2 regions of the Achromobacter sp. D10 genome follow, and region 1 is predicted to be linked to the other one. Evidence: predicted binding sites of a transcription regulator. Region 1 holds the regulator's gene; the other holds the start of a gene.
The links. Region 1 encodes NrdR, which represses ribonucleotide reductase genes. Its sites were predicted from a motif close to CACNANATNTNGTG; they were not measured.
Positions count from the first base shown of each region.

Region 2: a site for NrdR is predicted at 4,181-4,194, ahead of VCS63_RS13035 (ribonucleoside triphosphate reductase). Genes of this name have one in related genera too.

Region 1 covers NZ_JAYJLE010000014.1:97,494-105,225, reverse strand. Annotated here, with positions in the region: gene VCS63_RS26335 (M23 family metallopeptidase) at 1-706, opposite strand, end outside; gene tyrS (tyrosine--tRNA ligase) at 961-2,190, shown strand; gene VCS63_RS26325 (YbhB/YbcL family Raf kinase inhibitor-like protein) at 2,420-3,073, shown strand; gene VCS63_RS26320 (LysE family translocator) at 3,136-3,771, opposite strand; gene glyA (serine hydroxymethyltransferase) at 3,977-5,227, shown strand; gene nrdR (transcriptional regulator NrdR) at 5,432-5,911, shown strand; gene VCS63_RS26305 (GlxA family transcriptional regulator) at 5,913-6,866, opposite strand; gene VCS63_RS26300 (cysteine hydrolase family protein) at 6,884-7,447, opposite strand; gene ribD (bifunctional diaminohydroxyphosphoribosylaminopyrimidine deaminase/5-amino-6-(5-phosphoribosylamino)uracil reductase RibD) at 7,625-7,732, shown strand, end outside.
Region 2 covers NZ_JAYJLE010000004.1:144,942-152,673, reverse strand. Annotated here, with positions in the region: gene VCS63_RS13055 (catalase) at 1-1,222, opposite strand, end outside; gene VCS63_RS13050 (ferritin-like domain-containing protein) at 1,232-1,846, opposite strand; gene VCS63_RS13045 (PepSY-associated TM helix domain-containing protein) at 2,135-3,742, shown strand; gene VCS63_RS13040 (DUF3325 domain-containing protein) at 3,739-4,089, shown strand; gene VCS63_RS13035 (ribonucleoside triphosphate reductase) at 4,201-6,195, shown strand; gene nrdD (anaerobic ribonucleoside-triphosphate reductase) at 6,265-6,447, shown strand; gene VCS63_RS13025 (anaerobic ribonucleoside-triphosphate reductase activating protein) at 6,413-7,225, shown strand; gene VCS63_RS13020 (NAD(P)H-dependent flavin oxidoreductase) at 7,329-7,732, shown strand, end outside.

The sequences.
Region 1 (7,732 bases):
CCTGGCGCAGGTCGCGCAGGAAGTCGATCTTGGCGCTGAGGATGTCGGCCATTTGCATGGTGACCGAGTCCGGGATGCCGGCGGCGTCGGTGGCGCCGAACAGCGAGGAGCGGATCGTGCCCACGGCGACGCGGGTCTGGCGCTCTGTGCTTTCGGTGATTTCCTCGGCCTTGTAGCTGTCGCCCGCGGGCGCAACGTGCAGCATGCGGGTCACGACCTGGCCATCCGCCTCGTTGCCGGGCGTGTGGATATAACGGAGCCAGATCAAATTGCCCGCTTCGTCAGTGGCAGCCTGCACCGAGCGGCCCGGGTACAGCTTGTAGATGCTGCGGGCGCTGGCATCGTGCGTCAGGAAGGTCTGCAGGCTGGGCGCGTCGAGTTCCAGGCGCTGCAGCACGGCGGCCAGCGTGTCGCCAGCGCGGATCCGGGTTTCGCTGATGTAGGGCGCGGCGCTGGGGGTGCTGACTTCGACTTGCTCGGAGCTCAGCGGCAGGACGCTGCTGATGATGCGCGAAGGGGGGAGTTCGGTGCGGTCGGGTTGCTGCACCATGCCGAGGGCGGCGGCGCCGGCGAACAGACCAATTGCAGTGACGAGAAGAGTGCGGCGGAAAAGTCCCGAGCGCTGGGGCTTGGGCTGGACGGGCGCAAACACGGCAGCAACTTTGCGCTTGATGCTACTCGCCAGTTCGTGGAGGCCACGATTCATCGTGAAGATACCCTCTCAGGTGGCTTGAGCTCGCAGGGTGCGTAACACGAACGGCCCTCGCGCGCACATACGGGGCAAGGGCTGGCGCGGGGCGCATCTTGTGAACAACGGGGTGTAAACCGGACCGCAACTGCGTATATATGGCAATTGCGTATGATTAGGGCGGTATCCTAGCTGATTCGGCTAGAATTTTCGATAGTTTTCGTCACTTTTTACACCTTTTTATCGGCTGAAGCCGAGTTGGTCCCCCTGCCATGTCATCCTCAGAAGCCCCGATTACCCCCGAAGTCGAAGCAGATCTGCGTATAGCGAAGCGCGGCTGCGACGAGTTGCTGGTCGAGTCCGAATTCGCTCGCAAGCTCGCCAGGAGCCGCGCCACGGGCGTGCCCCTGCGCATCAAGCTGGGGCTGGATCCGACCGCGCCGGACATCCACCTGGGTCATACGGTGGTGCTGAACAAGATGCGCCAACTGCAGGACATGGGCCACAACGTCATCTTCCTGATCGGCGATTTCACCTCCACCATCGGCGATCCCAGCGGCCGCAACAATACCCGCCCGCCGCTCACGCGCGAACAGATCGAAGCCAACGCCAAGACCTATTACGCCCAGGCCAGCCTGGTGCTGGATCCGGCCCGCACCGAGATCCGCTACAACTCCGAGTGGTGCGATCCGCTGGGCGCGCGCGGCATGATCCAGCTTGCCTCGCGATACACGGTCGCGCGCATGATGGAGCGCGAGGACTTCACCAAGCGCTTCAAGGGCGGAATCCCGATCTCGGTCCATGAATTCCTGTATCCGCTGATGCAGGGTTATGACTCGGTGGCACTGAAATCCGATCTGGAGCTGGGGGGCACCGATCAGAAGTTCAACCTGTTGGTTGGGCGCGAGCTGCAAAAGGAGTACGGCCAGGAGCCGCAGTGCATCTTGACTATGCCCTTGCTGGTCGGGACGGACGGCGTAGAGAAGATGTCCAAGTCCAAGGGCAACTACATCGGCATTTCGGAGTCGCCCGACTCCATGTTCGGCAAGCTGATGTCGATTTCGGACACGCTGATGTGGCGCTACTTCGAGCTGCTGTCGTTCCGCACGCTGGAAGACATTGCCGCGCTCAAGCAGGAGATCGACGGCGGCCGCAACCCGCGCGACGCCAAGGTCATGCTGGCCCAGGAAATCATTGCGCGCTTCCATTCCGCCAAGGCTGCCGACGAGGCCCTGGCCTCGTTCGAGGCCCGTTTCCGCGACGGCGCCATCCCCGATGACATCCCCGAAGTGAACATCGGCGGCGCGCCGGTGGGCATCCTCAAGCTGCTGCGCGAAGCGGGCCTGGTCGCGTCGGGTTCGGAAGCGCAGCGCAACGTGGAGCAGGGCGGCGTGCGCGTCAATGGCGACCGCGTGGAAGACAAATCGTTGCAATTGCCGGCGGGGACCTACGTCGTTCAGGTGGGCAAGCGCAAATTTGCGCGTGTTAACTTGAACCCATGATTGCTGACCTTTTGCCGCCGGGCCGCCCCAAGGCAAAAGCGGCCCCCTTGGGGGGCAGCAAGCCGTAGGCGCAGCGTGGGGGTAGTTCCTCCGCCGGGCCGCCCCAAGGCAAAAAGCGGCCCCCTTGGGGGGCAGCAAGCGCGTCGCGTGCTGCGTGGGGGCTTTTTTTGATACGCTGAGGGTACAGACAGGGGCAGTGGGGCCTTTGCGGCACATCAAGGAGCACGACATGAAACTTTCGAGTTTGTCCTTTTCCGATAACGAGTCGATTCCCGAGCGCTATGCCTTCGGCAAAATCGATGCGCAATCGCACGTCGCGCTGGCAGACAACTTCAACCCGCAGTTTTCCTGGGACGAAGTTCCGGCGGGCACGCAGTCATTTGCGTTGATCTGCCATGATCCGGATGTGCCCTCCGAGCCCGACGACGTCAACCAGGAAGGCCGCGAAGTGCCGGCCAGCCTGCCTCGCGTGGACTTTTTCCACTGGGTGCTGGTTGATTTGCCAGCCGACCTGCGCGACATCGAGGAAGGCACCTTTTCCAGCGGCATCACGCCGCGCGGCAAGGGCGGCCCGTTGGCGCCGATGGACGCGCGCCAGGGCATCAACTCGTATTCGTCATGGTTTGCGAACGATCACGACATGAGCGGCGACTACTTCGGCTATGACGGTCCTTGCCCGCCCTGGAACGATGCCATCCCGCACCGCTACGTGTTCACCCTGTACGCGCTGGACGTGCCCACGCTGAACCTGCAGGGTTCGTTCACCGGCGAAGACGCGCTGCGCGCCATCCAGAAGCACGTGCTGGCGCAGGCATCGCTGACGGGTACCTATACGCTCAACCCGAGGCTGGCCCCCAAGCAGATCGGGGCCACTTCCGCCTGATCCGTCACGGTGCAAACCAAGGCCGCAAGATTTGCGGCCTTTTTTATTTCCAGCCTGCGGGTTCAGCCTGCGGCGCGCTTGAGCCGCAGCAGCGCCAATCCGAAGCTGATGAAGATGGCGCCCACCAGGCGGTTGATCCAGGCCACGATACGCGGCTGGCGCAGCAGGCGCCGCGCGCGGTGGGCCAGGGACCCATAGGCCAGCAGCGACACCAGCGACATGGCCGTGAAGATACCCGTCAGGATGAAGAACTGCGGCAGCAGCGGTTCGGCGGCATTCAGGAACTGCGGAAACAGCGCCGTGAAGAACAGGATGGGTTTGGGGTTGAGCGTCGCCACCATGGCGGCTTCCAGATAGAGCCGGCCGGCGCTGCGCGGCGCTTGCGCAGCGGTGTCGGAGGGCGGCGCGATATTCGAGCGTCCCAGGATGTGGCGCAGGCCGATGTAGAGCAGGTAGGCCGCGCCGGCCACCTTCAGCAGCATGAACAGCATGGCGGACGATTGCAGCACCATGCCCAATCCCAGCATGGCGGCCGCCGACAGCAGGGACAGGCCCGTGACGTTGCCCAGGGTGGATGGCACCACAGCCCGCAGGCCGCCCGCTGCGCCGTTGCGGATGGCCAGCATGGTGGCGGGCCCAGGGCTGACGACGCTTACTGCGGCTACTAACGAGTAGGTTATTAGCGTGGCGCTTTGCATGAAAGTTTCTCAAATCGGGTTGAGAGGGGTTTTCGGCCCCGGGAGGATGGCGTGGTTTTCGCGCCCATCGGGCGAATTTTGCCCGGGTTCCGGGCATTTTGGGCGCATTTGATCCTGTCCGACGCGGTAAACTATTCCTCATTCTCCGGGTTTACCCACCCGGGCGCAGTTTTCTCCTCTCTTACCGCCTCAGGAATCCCCCGTCATGTTTGACCGCAACCTCACCTTGTCCAAGGCTGACCCGGACGTTTGGGCCGCCATCCAGAAGGAAGACGTCCGCCAGGAACAGCACATCGAGCTGATCGCCTCGGAGAACTACGCCAGCCCGGCCGTCATGGAAGCCCAGGGCACGCAGCTCACCAACAAGTACGCCGAAGGCTACCCGGGCAAGCGTTACTACGGTGGTTGCGAGTACGTGGACGTGGTCGAGCAACTGGCCATCGACCGCCTGAAGCAGATCTTCGGCGCCGAAGCCGCCAACGTGCAGCCCAACTCGGGTTCGCAGGCCAACCAGGGCGTGTACATGGCCGTCCTGAAGCCGGGCGACACGGTGCTGGGCATGAGCCTGGCTGAAGGCGGCCACCTGACGCACGGCGCGTCGGTCAATGCCTCGGGCAAGCTGTACAACTTCATCTCCTACGGCCTGGACGAAAACGAAGTCCTGAACTACGACCAGGTCGAAAAGCTCGCCCGCGAACACAAGCCCAAGCTGATCGTCGCCGGCGCTTCCGCCTATGCGTTGCACATCGATTTCGAACGCATGGCCCGCATCGCCCGTGAAAACGGCGCGCTGTTCATGGTCGACATCGCCCACTACGCCGGCCTGGTCGCCGGTGGCGCCTACCCCAACCCGGTCCCGCACGCCGACTTCGTCACCTCGACGACGCACAAGTCGCTGCGCGGCCCGCGCGGCGGCGTCATCATGATGAAGGCCGAACACGAGAAGATCATCAACTCGGCCATCTTCCCCGGCATTCAGGGCGGTCCGCTGATGCACGTCATCGCCGGCAAGGCCGTGGCCTTCAAGGAAGCGCTGGAACCCGCTTTCAAGGACTACGCGCAGCAAGTGGTCAAGAACGCCAAGGTGCTGGCCGACACGCTGGTCAAGCGTGGCCTGCGCATCGTTTCGGGCCGCACCGAAAGCCACGTCATGCTGGTGGACCTGCGTTCCAAGGGCATCACGGGCAAGGAAGCGGAAGCCGTGCTGGGCCAGGCCCACATTACGGTGAACAAGAACGCCATCCCGAACGATCCGGAAAAGCCCTTCGTGACCAGCGGCATCCGTCTGGGCACCCCGGCCATGACCACGCGCGGTTTCACCGAAGCGGAAGCCGAACTTACCGCCAACCTGATCGCCGACGTGCTGGACAACCCGCGTGACGAAGCCAACATCGCCGCTGTGCGCGCCAAGGTCAACGAACTGACCTCGCGCCTGCCGGTCTACGGCAAGAAGTAATAGCATCCCTGCGGCGGGCTGCGGCCCTGCCGCCGCGGTCCACAAGGGACGGCCCCGAAAGGCGGCCGTCCCTTTGCTTTCAGGCCGGCAAGTACAGCGGACTGTGAAAAATACGGGACGGATTAGCCCATATCGGCGCTGGCGGCGGGTTGCCTCGTTACAATATGCTTAACTATTGCCCTTCAGTGCCTTTAGGGATCACACATGCGGTGTCCATTTTGCGGCAATGCCGAAACGCAGGTCGTAGACAGCCGGGTCTCCGAAGAGGGGGACGCGATACGGCGTCGCCGCCGCTGCCTGTCCTGTGACAAGCGCTTCACCACGTACGAGCGGGTGGAGCTTGCCATGCCTTCCATCGTGAAGCGCAACGGCAGCCGCAGCGATTACGACCCGGGCAAGCTGCGCGCCAGCCTGAGCCTGGCGCTGCGCAAGCGGCCCGTCAGCACGGAAGACGTGGACGCGGCGGTCGCTCGCATCGAAGAGCAGTTGCTGGCCAGCGGGTTGCGTGAAGTGCCCAGCGAACATATCGGCGAGCTCGTCATGAACGAACTGCGCAAGCTCGACAAGGTGGCGTACGTCCGCTTTGCCTCGGTTTACAAGAGCTTCGAAGACATCGGCGAGTTCGTCGAGGCCATCCGCGAGATGCAGGGCCCGCTGCTGCCGGGCAAGCTGCGCAAGGATTAGGCTAGGCAGAGCGCACGAGGCTGGGTGTCAGCGGCTGGAACTTGCGCCACACCCGGCGCATGTGCTGCGCCGAACCGAAGCCCGATTTTTCAGCCACGCGTTCCAGGTCCAGCCGCGTATCGCGCAGCAGGTCGCGTGCCAGCGCCACACGTATCTGATAGAGGTAGTCCATCGGCGTGCACCCGGCGTGTTCGTGGAACAGCCGGGTCAGGTGGCGCGCGCTGGTATGCGCCTGGTCCGCCAGCGATTGCGCGGACCAGGGGGCCGCAGGGTCGCGGATGACCGCGTCCTGCACCCTGTGCACGCCCGGATGCATGTGGCTGCGGTGATCCAGCCACGGCGATAGCGTGGAATCGGTGCCGGCGCGGCGCTGGTACACCACCATGTCGCGCGCCGTTTCGCTGGCCACGCGCGGTCCGCAATGGCGCGACACCATGTGCAGCGCCAGGTCGATGCCGGCCGTGATGCCCGCGCTGCTGACCAACTTGCCATCCTCGACGAAGATTCGGTTGTCGTGCAGACGCGCACTGGGGTCGATGCTGGCCAACTGCGCGAGACAGGTGTGGTGGGTGGTGCATTCCCGGTGCCGCGTCAGCCCGGCGGCGGCGGCGAACAGCGCGCCGGCGCAAACCGTCATGAGCGTGAACCCGTCCGCGGGATGGCGGACGGCCAGCCAGTCGATGATGGCGCGCGAGTCCGGATCTTCCAGGCGCGTGGGCTTGCCCACCACGCCAGAAATGATAACCAGGGCCTCGGATGGCAACGTGGCCGGCAGGGGCTGGATATGCGCCAGATGCAGGCCAGGCAGGCCGCTCTCGACCTCATGCGCCGGGCCGCAGAAATGCTGCTCGAAAGTGCCGGGACTGAGCTTGTTGGCCACGCGGAAGGCCTCGGCCGGGCCCGCTACATCCAGCAGGACGATGCCGCGCGTGAGCACGAAGTAGACCGGAACCATGTGGCCTGCGGAATCGCTCAAGCCGCCAGCGCGTCGGCGGCGCGCGCGATGCGGGCGAAGCGGCCTTGCAGCACCAGCTCCGTACGGTCGCGAATTTCGGCCGGGGTGTAGTGCTGGCCGGACGGGCTTTGCATGGCGAAGGTGAGGGTGGCGTCAGTCGGAAACACCACCTTGAAGCCGGCGTCGCTGGCGTGGCGGGTCGTGGTTTCGCAGCATTGTTCCGTGCGGATACCGCTGACGATGATGCCTTCGATACCGTGCTTAACCAGCCAGTCCTGCAGGCTGGCACCCTCGGCGTCCTTGGCGTAAAGCGAGGAATGCACGGTCTTGTGGAACACGGCGGTGGGGGCGATGCGCAGTTCCTTGAGCGTCTTGACGTGCCCGGAGGCCAGGGAGAAGGGATTGGCCGGGTCGTTCGACACGCTGGTGTGGAACACCTGCAGTACCAGGATGTCCTGGGCCTGGGCGGCGTCGATCAGGGATTGGATCCGTTCCACGAAGGCCGGATACTCGGCTTCATCCCAAAACGGACGTTGCCGGAAAGAGTCTTGTACGTCGATGACGATCAGTGCTTGTTTCATGGGCCGCGCTCCTGGAGTGCGAATTGTAGGGGTGTGGTGCCATTTTTACTGCAATCCGGTGGTGGGGCGAGCGCGGCGAAAGACTACTGTCGGCCTAAAACGGACATGTTTGATCCGGGCGGCTGACGCCTGGCGCCGCGCATTCTGCCCGGGCTGCGGCGACATACAATCCTGGACATGATGATTTCCAGCGACAACGACGACATTTTCTGGATGCGGCGAGCCCTGGCGCTGGCGCAGACCGTCATGTACACCACCGCGCCCAATCCCCGGGTGGGTTGCGTG
Region 2 (7,732 bases), on a different contig from region 1:
CCTCGGGCACGATCTTGGTCGCGTCCAGCACGTCGAAGCTGAAGCCCTGAGCTTGCTCGTCCGTGAATACCTGCACGCCCAGTTCCCACTGCGGACCATTGCCGCTGTCGATGGCTTCCCAAAGATCGCGCCGATGGAAGTCCGGATCCGCGCCCGAGACCTTGACGGCCTCATCCCACACCTGCGAGTGCGTGCCCAGCACGGGATTCCAATGGAACTTCACCAGCCGCGACTCGCCTGCGGCGTTGACGAAGCGGAACGTGTGCACGCCGAAGCCCTGCATCATCCGATAGCTGCGGGGAATGGCGCGGTCGGACATCAGCCACATCAGCATGTGGGTGGATTCCGGCATCAATGACACGAAATCCCAGAAAGTATCGTGCGCGGACGCGGCCTGCGGCATGCCGTGGTGCGGCTCGGGCTTGACGGCGTGGACCAGGTCCGGAAACTTCATGGCATCCTGGATGAAAAACACCGGCATATTGTTGCCTACCAGATCCCAATTGCCCTCGTCCGTGTAGAACTTCACGGCAAAGCCGCGCACATCCCGCGCCGTGTCCTTGGAACCGCGTTCGCCCGCCACTGTGGAAAAGCGCACGAACACCGGCGTGCGCTTGCCCGCCTGCGCGAAGGGCGCGGCGGCGGTCAGGTCGGTCAAGGGTTTGTAGCATTCGAAGTAGCCATGGGCGGCCGAGCCGCGCGCGTGCACGATGCGCTCCGGAATCCGCTCATGGTCAAAATGCGTGATCTTCTCGCGCAGGATGAAATCCTTGAGCAGCGCCGGGCCGCGCAGGCCCGCCTTCAGCGAATGCTGGTTATCGCTGACGCGCACCCCCTGGTTGGTGGTCAGCATCTGCCCGCTCGAATCCGCCCGCACACGCTCCAGCCGTCCGTCGGCGGCGTTGACACCCGCCTCGGCGGCCGCGCCAGTCTTGTCCGATACTTCGCGTTCCGACAAAGAGCTCGCGGTCGCGGACGGATCGGCCGCCGCCGCATGGGCGCCGGCATAGGGGCAGCGCGCCCCGTCTTCGCCGTATTCCGCGGGCTTGCCCGCATTATGGGGAAATCCCGCGGCCGTGGCGCCCACCGCCGCGGCCCGCTTGAGCGCCGGATGGCTGGGTTTGCCCGCGGGCCCGGAGGCCGGCCCGCTGTCCGTATTCATATAGGCAGTGTCCACGGCCGCGCCCGCGCCGCTCTTGCCTGCTGGTTTTTTGCCTGGCATCGAAATCTCCTAATGGCTCAGCATCTTGCCGCGCGCCTGCTCGGCGCGCGATGCACCGATAGCTGTCTCAACCTGCTTGACCTCCTCGGGCGGCGGCAGCACCGCGGGAAATCCCAACGACTGGATCCACAATTCGCGTGACCAGCCCTGCGTGTGATAAAGATGGTGGTCTTCGTCCTTGGCCACGGCGTCGTAGGCCTGCTTGAGCACCTTTGCCTCATCGCCGCTGTGCTGCTCGGCAATCATGCCGATCAGGGACCAGTTCGCGTGGTCCTTGGTTTCGGCCAGCACCACGCATTCCGTGGCTACGAGTTGCGCGGCGTCCGGGTCGCCGGCGTTGATGGCCATCTTCATGGCCTTGACCAGCGACTCGCCGATGTGGCGCACCACCTGGCGGCCGGGCGGCTGGGCCTGGGCGTCCAAACCCAGTTGCTCGAACACGGTCAGCAGCACCCGGCGATGCGTCCGCGTTTCTTCCAGATACTCGAGCCATTCCTTCTTCAGGTCCGCGTTCACCGCACACGAAACAGCGGTTTCGTACACGGCCAGGCCACCGATCTCGGTTTCCAGGGCCTGGTAAAGCAGTTCCTCGATTTGCGAGGTGTTTCCGGCTTTTCGTTTCATTGGGCGCTCCTTTGTGGGATGACATCGCCGCATGCCGGCGGCGGGCATGCAGAACGGATCGCCTGTCAGCAATCGCCGTGCCCGCCTGCAACGCGTCGTGGGTGACCCGCGCGCACGACCGCGCCACGCCCCGCCCCGCCGGCGCAAAAAGTACAAAGGCATCGGCATCGCCAACCTTGTCCCCGATTAGATTAGAATCGGAACTATTCTCAATAAAATCAGAGCGCCCGGTCCGCGGCGACTCCAACAAGAAAGAGGCTCCCCCTGAAATCCGGTTTCCGCCTATCCATGGCCTGGCTCCATACCTGGGTCGGCCTATGGTTTTCCTGGCTGCTGTTCGCCGTCTTCCTGACGGGATCGCTGGCCGTCTTCTCCGAACCCATCACGCACTGGATGACGCCCGAGCACCACGAGGCAGAGGCCCGGGCCGCGCAAACGGAAGGCCTCCCGGTGGACCGGGCGCGCCGGCTCGAACTGGCGGTGGATTACATGGCGCGCAATCACGCGGGCGCGGGCATGTGGGAAATCTGGCCGGTCAACCGGTTCCACGACAACGGGTTGACGGCCTATTGGTTCGATAAGAACGGCCAGTACGCCGACGCCGACCTCGACCCGGAAACGGGCGCCGAACTGGCGGAGCATCACGAGGCGGAAGGCCGCGCCACGCATGGCGGCAGTCATTTCGTCGACTTCCACTACACCTTGCACGACGCCGGCCTGGGCCTGTGGATCGTGGCCTTCGCCAGCATGGCGATGCTGGTCGCGCTGATTTCCGGCGTGGTCACGCACAAGCGCATCTTCAAGGACTTTTTCACCTTCCGCGCCAAGAAGGGCCAACGTTCCTGGCTGGACGCGCACAATGCGGTGGCGGTGCTGACTCTGCCCTTCCAGTTCATGATCGCCTACACCGGCATTGTGATATCCAGCGCTCAGCTCATGCCTGCCCCTGTCACGGCGACCTACGGGGCCGGCCCGCAGGCCACCCGCCAGTACCTGGCCGAACTGTCTGGCGAAGAACAGCCCGCGCGCACCGGCGTGGCGCTTCCCATGCCGGCGCTGGAGCCCATCGTGGCCCGTGGCGAACAGCTGATCGGACAGACGGCGCGCGCCATCGTCATCAACAACCCCGAAGACAGTTCCATGCGCATCGGCGTCTACGGTTGGAACGAAGACGCCGACACCTTCCGCAACATCAGCGCCACCACGGGCATGGCCGAGTTCTCGGCCAGCGGCGAATTGCTGCGCCTGCGCCCCGCGGGCGACGTGAATGGCGGCGCGCCCGCGCTCGCGTTCCAGGTCATGAGCGATCTGCACATGTCCAGGTTCGGCGGGCTGGCCGTCAGCTGGCTCTACTTCATCTGCGGCATGGCCGGCGCAGCCATGATGGGCACCGGCGCGCTGCTGTTCATGGTCAAGCGCCGCGCCAGGCATGGCGGCGAATTCGGCAGCGCGACCGCGCGCATGTACCGGCTGATCGAAGGCTTGAATGTGGCCGCGCTGGCGGGACTGGCCATCGCCTGCATCAGCTATCTCTGGGCCAACCGTCTGCTGCCCGTGGCCCTGGAAAACCGCGCGCTGTGGGAGCTGCGCTGCTTCTTCCTGGTGTGGGCGCTGGCGTTGGCGCACGCCTGGCTGTGCAAGCCGCGCCAGGCCTGGATCTCGCAGCTTGCCTTGCTATCGGCGCTGTGCCTGCTGCTGCCGGTGTTGTCGCTCGTCACATTGGGCGATCATCCGGTGGCGCAGATCGCGCGCGGCGACTGGGAAAGCGCGGGCGTCGAACTGACGTCCGTCGCATTCGGCGTACTATCGGGGTGGGCGGCCCTGCTGTTGTGGCGACGGCCCGCATCCGCGCCCATCCGGCGCAATCCCCGCAGCGACGCAGAGGCAGCCGCATGAACACCAACGACCTGTATGCGATTTCCATGGCGCTGCTGCTGACCTATTCCGGCATGGCCTGCCTGAGTCTGGCCATGCCGCGCCATTACGACCAGGTCTGGGGACGCGATCCCTCCGCCGGCCATACCCGCGTGTTGCGCGGCGCTGGCGTGCTGTTGCTGGCGCTGGCCCTGCTGCCCTGCGTGGGACTGTGGGGCAATACGGTGGGCGTGGTGGCCTGGCTGGGCTGGCTTTCGGCAGGCGCCCTGCTCTGGGTCGGCATGCTGTCCTGGGCGCCTCGCCCGGCAGCCAGAACCGCCGCGCTGGCGGTGGCGATATCCCTGGCCGGGGTTGGCATCGGCTTCTGAACGGCGCGTTTGACGCGCATCAAGCAAGGCTGACATCCCTGCGGTGGGGAGCACATTCCGCACCATATGTGGTGGTAGAGTTTTCACACCCTACTACATATGGTGTCAGTCATGCATATCCAGCACATTCTCAAGCGCGACGGCCGCGTCGTGGCGTTCGACCGCGAGAAGATCGCCCAGGCCATGGCGGCAGCAGGCCAGAGCACCGGGGAACTGGATCTCGCGGGTGCTCAGGCGCTGACCGACGGCGTCATCGCCGCGCTGGCGGAAAACCCCTGCCCCGGTGTCGAGACCATCCAGAACCGCGTGGAGGAAGCCTTGGTCCAGGCAGGCCATTGGCGCACCGCGCGGGCCTATATCGTGCACCGCGAACAACACGCCCGCCTGCGCTCGCTGCGCCACACGCTGGTGGACGTGGAAAGCGCCATGGAGGAATACCTGGACCAGCGCGACTGGCGCGTCAACGCCAACGCCAACCAGGGCTACAGTCTGGGCGGCCTGATCCTGAACGTGGCGGGCAAGGTCACCGCCAACTACTGGCTGTCCAATGTATTCGCGCCCGAGGCGGGCCGCGCCCACCGCGAGGGCGACATCCACATCCACGACCTGGACATGCTGAGCGGTTACTGCGCTGGCTGGTCGCTGCGCCAGTTGCTGACCGAAGGCTTCAACGGCATCCCCGGCAAGGTGGAAGCCACGCCGCCGCGCCACATGTCGGCGGCCATCGGCCAGATCGTCAATTTCCTGGGCACGCTGCAGAACGAGTGGGCAGGAGCGCAGGCCTTCAGTTCCTTCGACACCTACATGGCGCCCTTCATCCGCCGCGACGCCATGACGTATGCGGAGGTGAAGCAGTCCATGCAGGAACTCATCTACAACCTCAACGTGCCCAGCCGCTGGGGCACGCAGACACCCTTCACCAATCTTACGTTCGACTGGACCTGCCCGCCGGACCTGAAGGACCAGATTCCGTACATCGGCGGCGAGGAAATGCCGTTTTCATACGGCGAGCTGCAGACCGAGATGGACATGATCAACCGCGCCTACATCGAGGTCATGATGGCCGGGGACGCCAAGGGCCGTGTGTTCACCTTCCCCATCCCCACCTACAACATCACGCCCGACTTCGACTGGGACCACCCCAACACCGAGCGCCTGTTCGAGATGACGGCACGCTATGGACTGCCCTATTTCCAGAACTTCCTGAATTCAGACCTGGAACCGCACATGGTGCGTTCGATGTGCTGCCGCTTGCAACTGGACCTGCGCGAACTGCTCAAGCGCGGCAATGGCCTGTTCGGGTCGGCCGAGCAGACGGGGTCCGTCGGCGTGGTCACGGTCAACTGCGCGCGCCTGGGCTATACCTGCCGCGGCGACGAAGAGCAGCTGATGCGGCGGCTGGACCATCTGCTGGAACTGGGCCGCGACGTGCTGGAGACCAAGCGCAAGGTGGTGCAGCGCTACATTGACCAGGGCCTCTATCCCTATACCCGCCGCTACCTCGGCACCCTGCGCAATCATTTCAGCACGCTGGGCGTAAACGGCATCAACGAGATGATCCGCAACTTCACGGACGATGCCGAGGACATCACCACCGCGGCAGGCCATGCCCTGGCCGTGCGCCTGTTGGACCGCGTGCGTGTCCGCATGACCGAATTCCAGGAGCAAACGGGCCATCTGTACAACCTGGAGGCCACGCCCGCCGAAGGCACCACCTATCGTTTCGCCCGCGAAGACCGCAAGCGCTATCCCGCCATTCTTCAGGCTGGCAGCGACGCGCAGCCCTACTACACGAACTCCAGCCAGCTTCCGGTAGGCCATACCGACGATCCCTTCCATGCGCTGGAACTGCAGGAGACGCTGCAAGGCAAGTACACCGGCGGCACCGTGCTGCACCTGTACATGAACGAAGCCGTGTCGTCCGCCGGCGCGTGCAAGCAACTGGTGCGCCGGGCTCTGTCCAATTTCCGGCTGCCCTACATCACGGTCACGCCGACGTTCTCCATCTGCCCCAACCACGGCTATCTGGCGGGGCACCACGAGTTCTGCCCGAAATGCGATGCCGAGCTGCTGGCCAGGCAATCGGCGTGCTGCACCCCGGCCTGAGGCCAGTCAACGACAGGCCTCAGACTGAACCGCCGGGCAGCAGCCCGGCATCCACAACGAGGAACCGCTATGCAAACCTTGATCGCTCCCGAAGTCACGACCGCTCCCGCCCCGCGGCTGGACGACAGCCAGCGCGTGCGCTGCGAGATCTGGACCCGCGTCATGGGCTACCACCGCCCCGTCGCTTCCTTCAACACCGGCAAACAGGGCGAATTCAATGAACGCCGTTTCTTCGTCGAACGCCGCGCCTGAAGACGGCACGCCGGCCGCCGCGTCCGCCACGGGCCTCGGCCCGGGCACGCGGCGGCTGACGGCGCGGCCGGCTTATCCTGCCCCGCCGCAACCGGTGGCCCAAGCCCTGCCGCGGCATTCACCCGCGGTCGGCGGACTGGTGCCTTTTTCCACGGTGGACTGGCCCGGCCAACTGGCCGCGGTGGTTTTCATCGCGGGCTGCCCCTGGCGCTGCCACTACTGCCACAACGTCGAACTGCAGACCCGCGCCGCCCGCTACGACTGGCGCGAAACGCGCGCCTTCCTGGAAACGCGCAAGGGCCTGCTCGATGCCATCGTATTCTCGGGCGGCGAACCCTTGAGCGAACCGCGCCTGCCGCAAATGATCCGCGACGTCAGGCGCATGGGTTACCGGGTCGGTCTGCATACCGCGGGCATTTATCCGCTACGCCTGGCCGACGTGCTGCGCCATCTGGATTGGGTCGGCCTGGACATCAAGGCGGATGCCGAAGGCTATGACGACATCACCGGCCGGCGCGACTCCCAGCGCCCAGCGCATGCCTGCCTGGCGCAACTCTTGTCGGCCGGGATTGACTTCGAGTGCCGCATCACCTGGCATCCCGACTGGCTGGACGAAACGCGGCTGCTGGCGCTCGCGCGCGAACTCGCCCGCCATGGCGTGCGCCGCTTTGCCGTGCAGGGCGCGCGCCGTTCGCCCGACGCGCCGCCTGTACGCGCGCTTGGCGCGCCTGCCCTGGCACTGCTGATGCAATGGTTCGAAGAGTTCGCCTACCGCTGAGCGAGGTTCTGTCTCCGAGGTTCTGTCTCGCTTGATCCTGCGCAAGGCAACCCCCTCCCCCTTGCTCTAGCCTCTGTCCACTTGAAAAGAGGAAAGACTCATCATGACGTGGTTCAAATCACTCACCCTCGCCGGACGCGAATTGCTGCCCATCGTTCAGGGCGGCATGGGCGTCGGCGTATCCGCCCATCGCCTGGCCGGCGCGGTCGCCAGCCAGAACGCCATGGGCACCATCGCCAGTGTGGATTTGCGCCACCACCACCCCGATCTGCTGGAAAAAACCGAACGCTGCCATGACCGCGACCTGATCGACAGTGCCAACCAGGTCGCTCTCGACCGCGAAGTCCGCGCCGCGCTGGAAACGGCGCAAGGCCGCGGCCTGGTGGCCGTGAACGTCATGAAAGCAGTGCGCGACCATCCCGCCCTGGTACGCCAGGCCTGCGAAAGCGGCGCCCAGGCCATCGTCATGGGCGCGGGCCTGCCGCTGGACCTGCCCGAGATGACGGC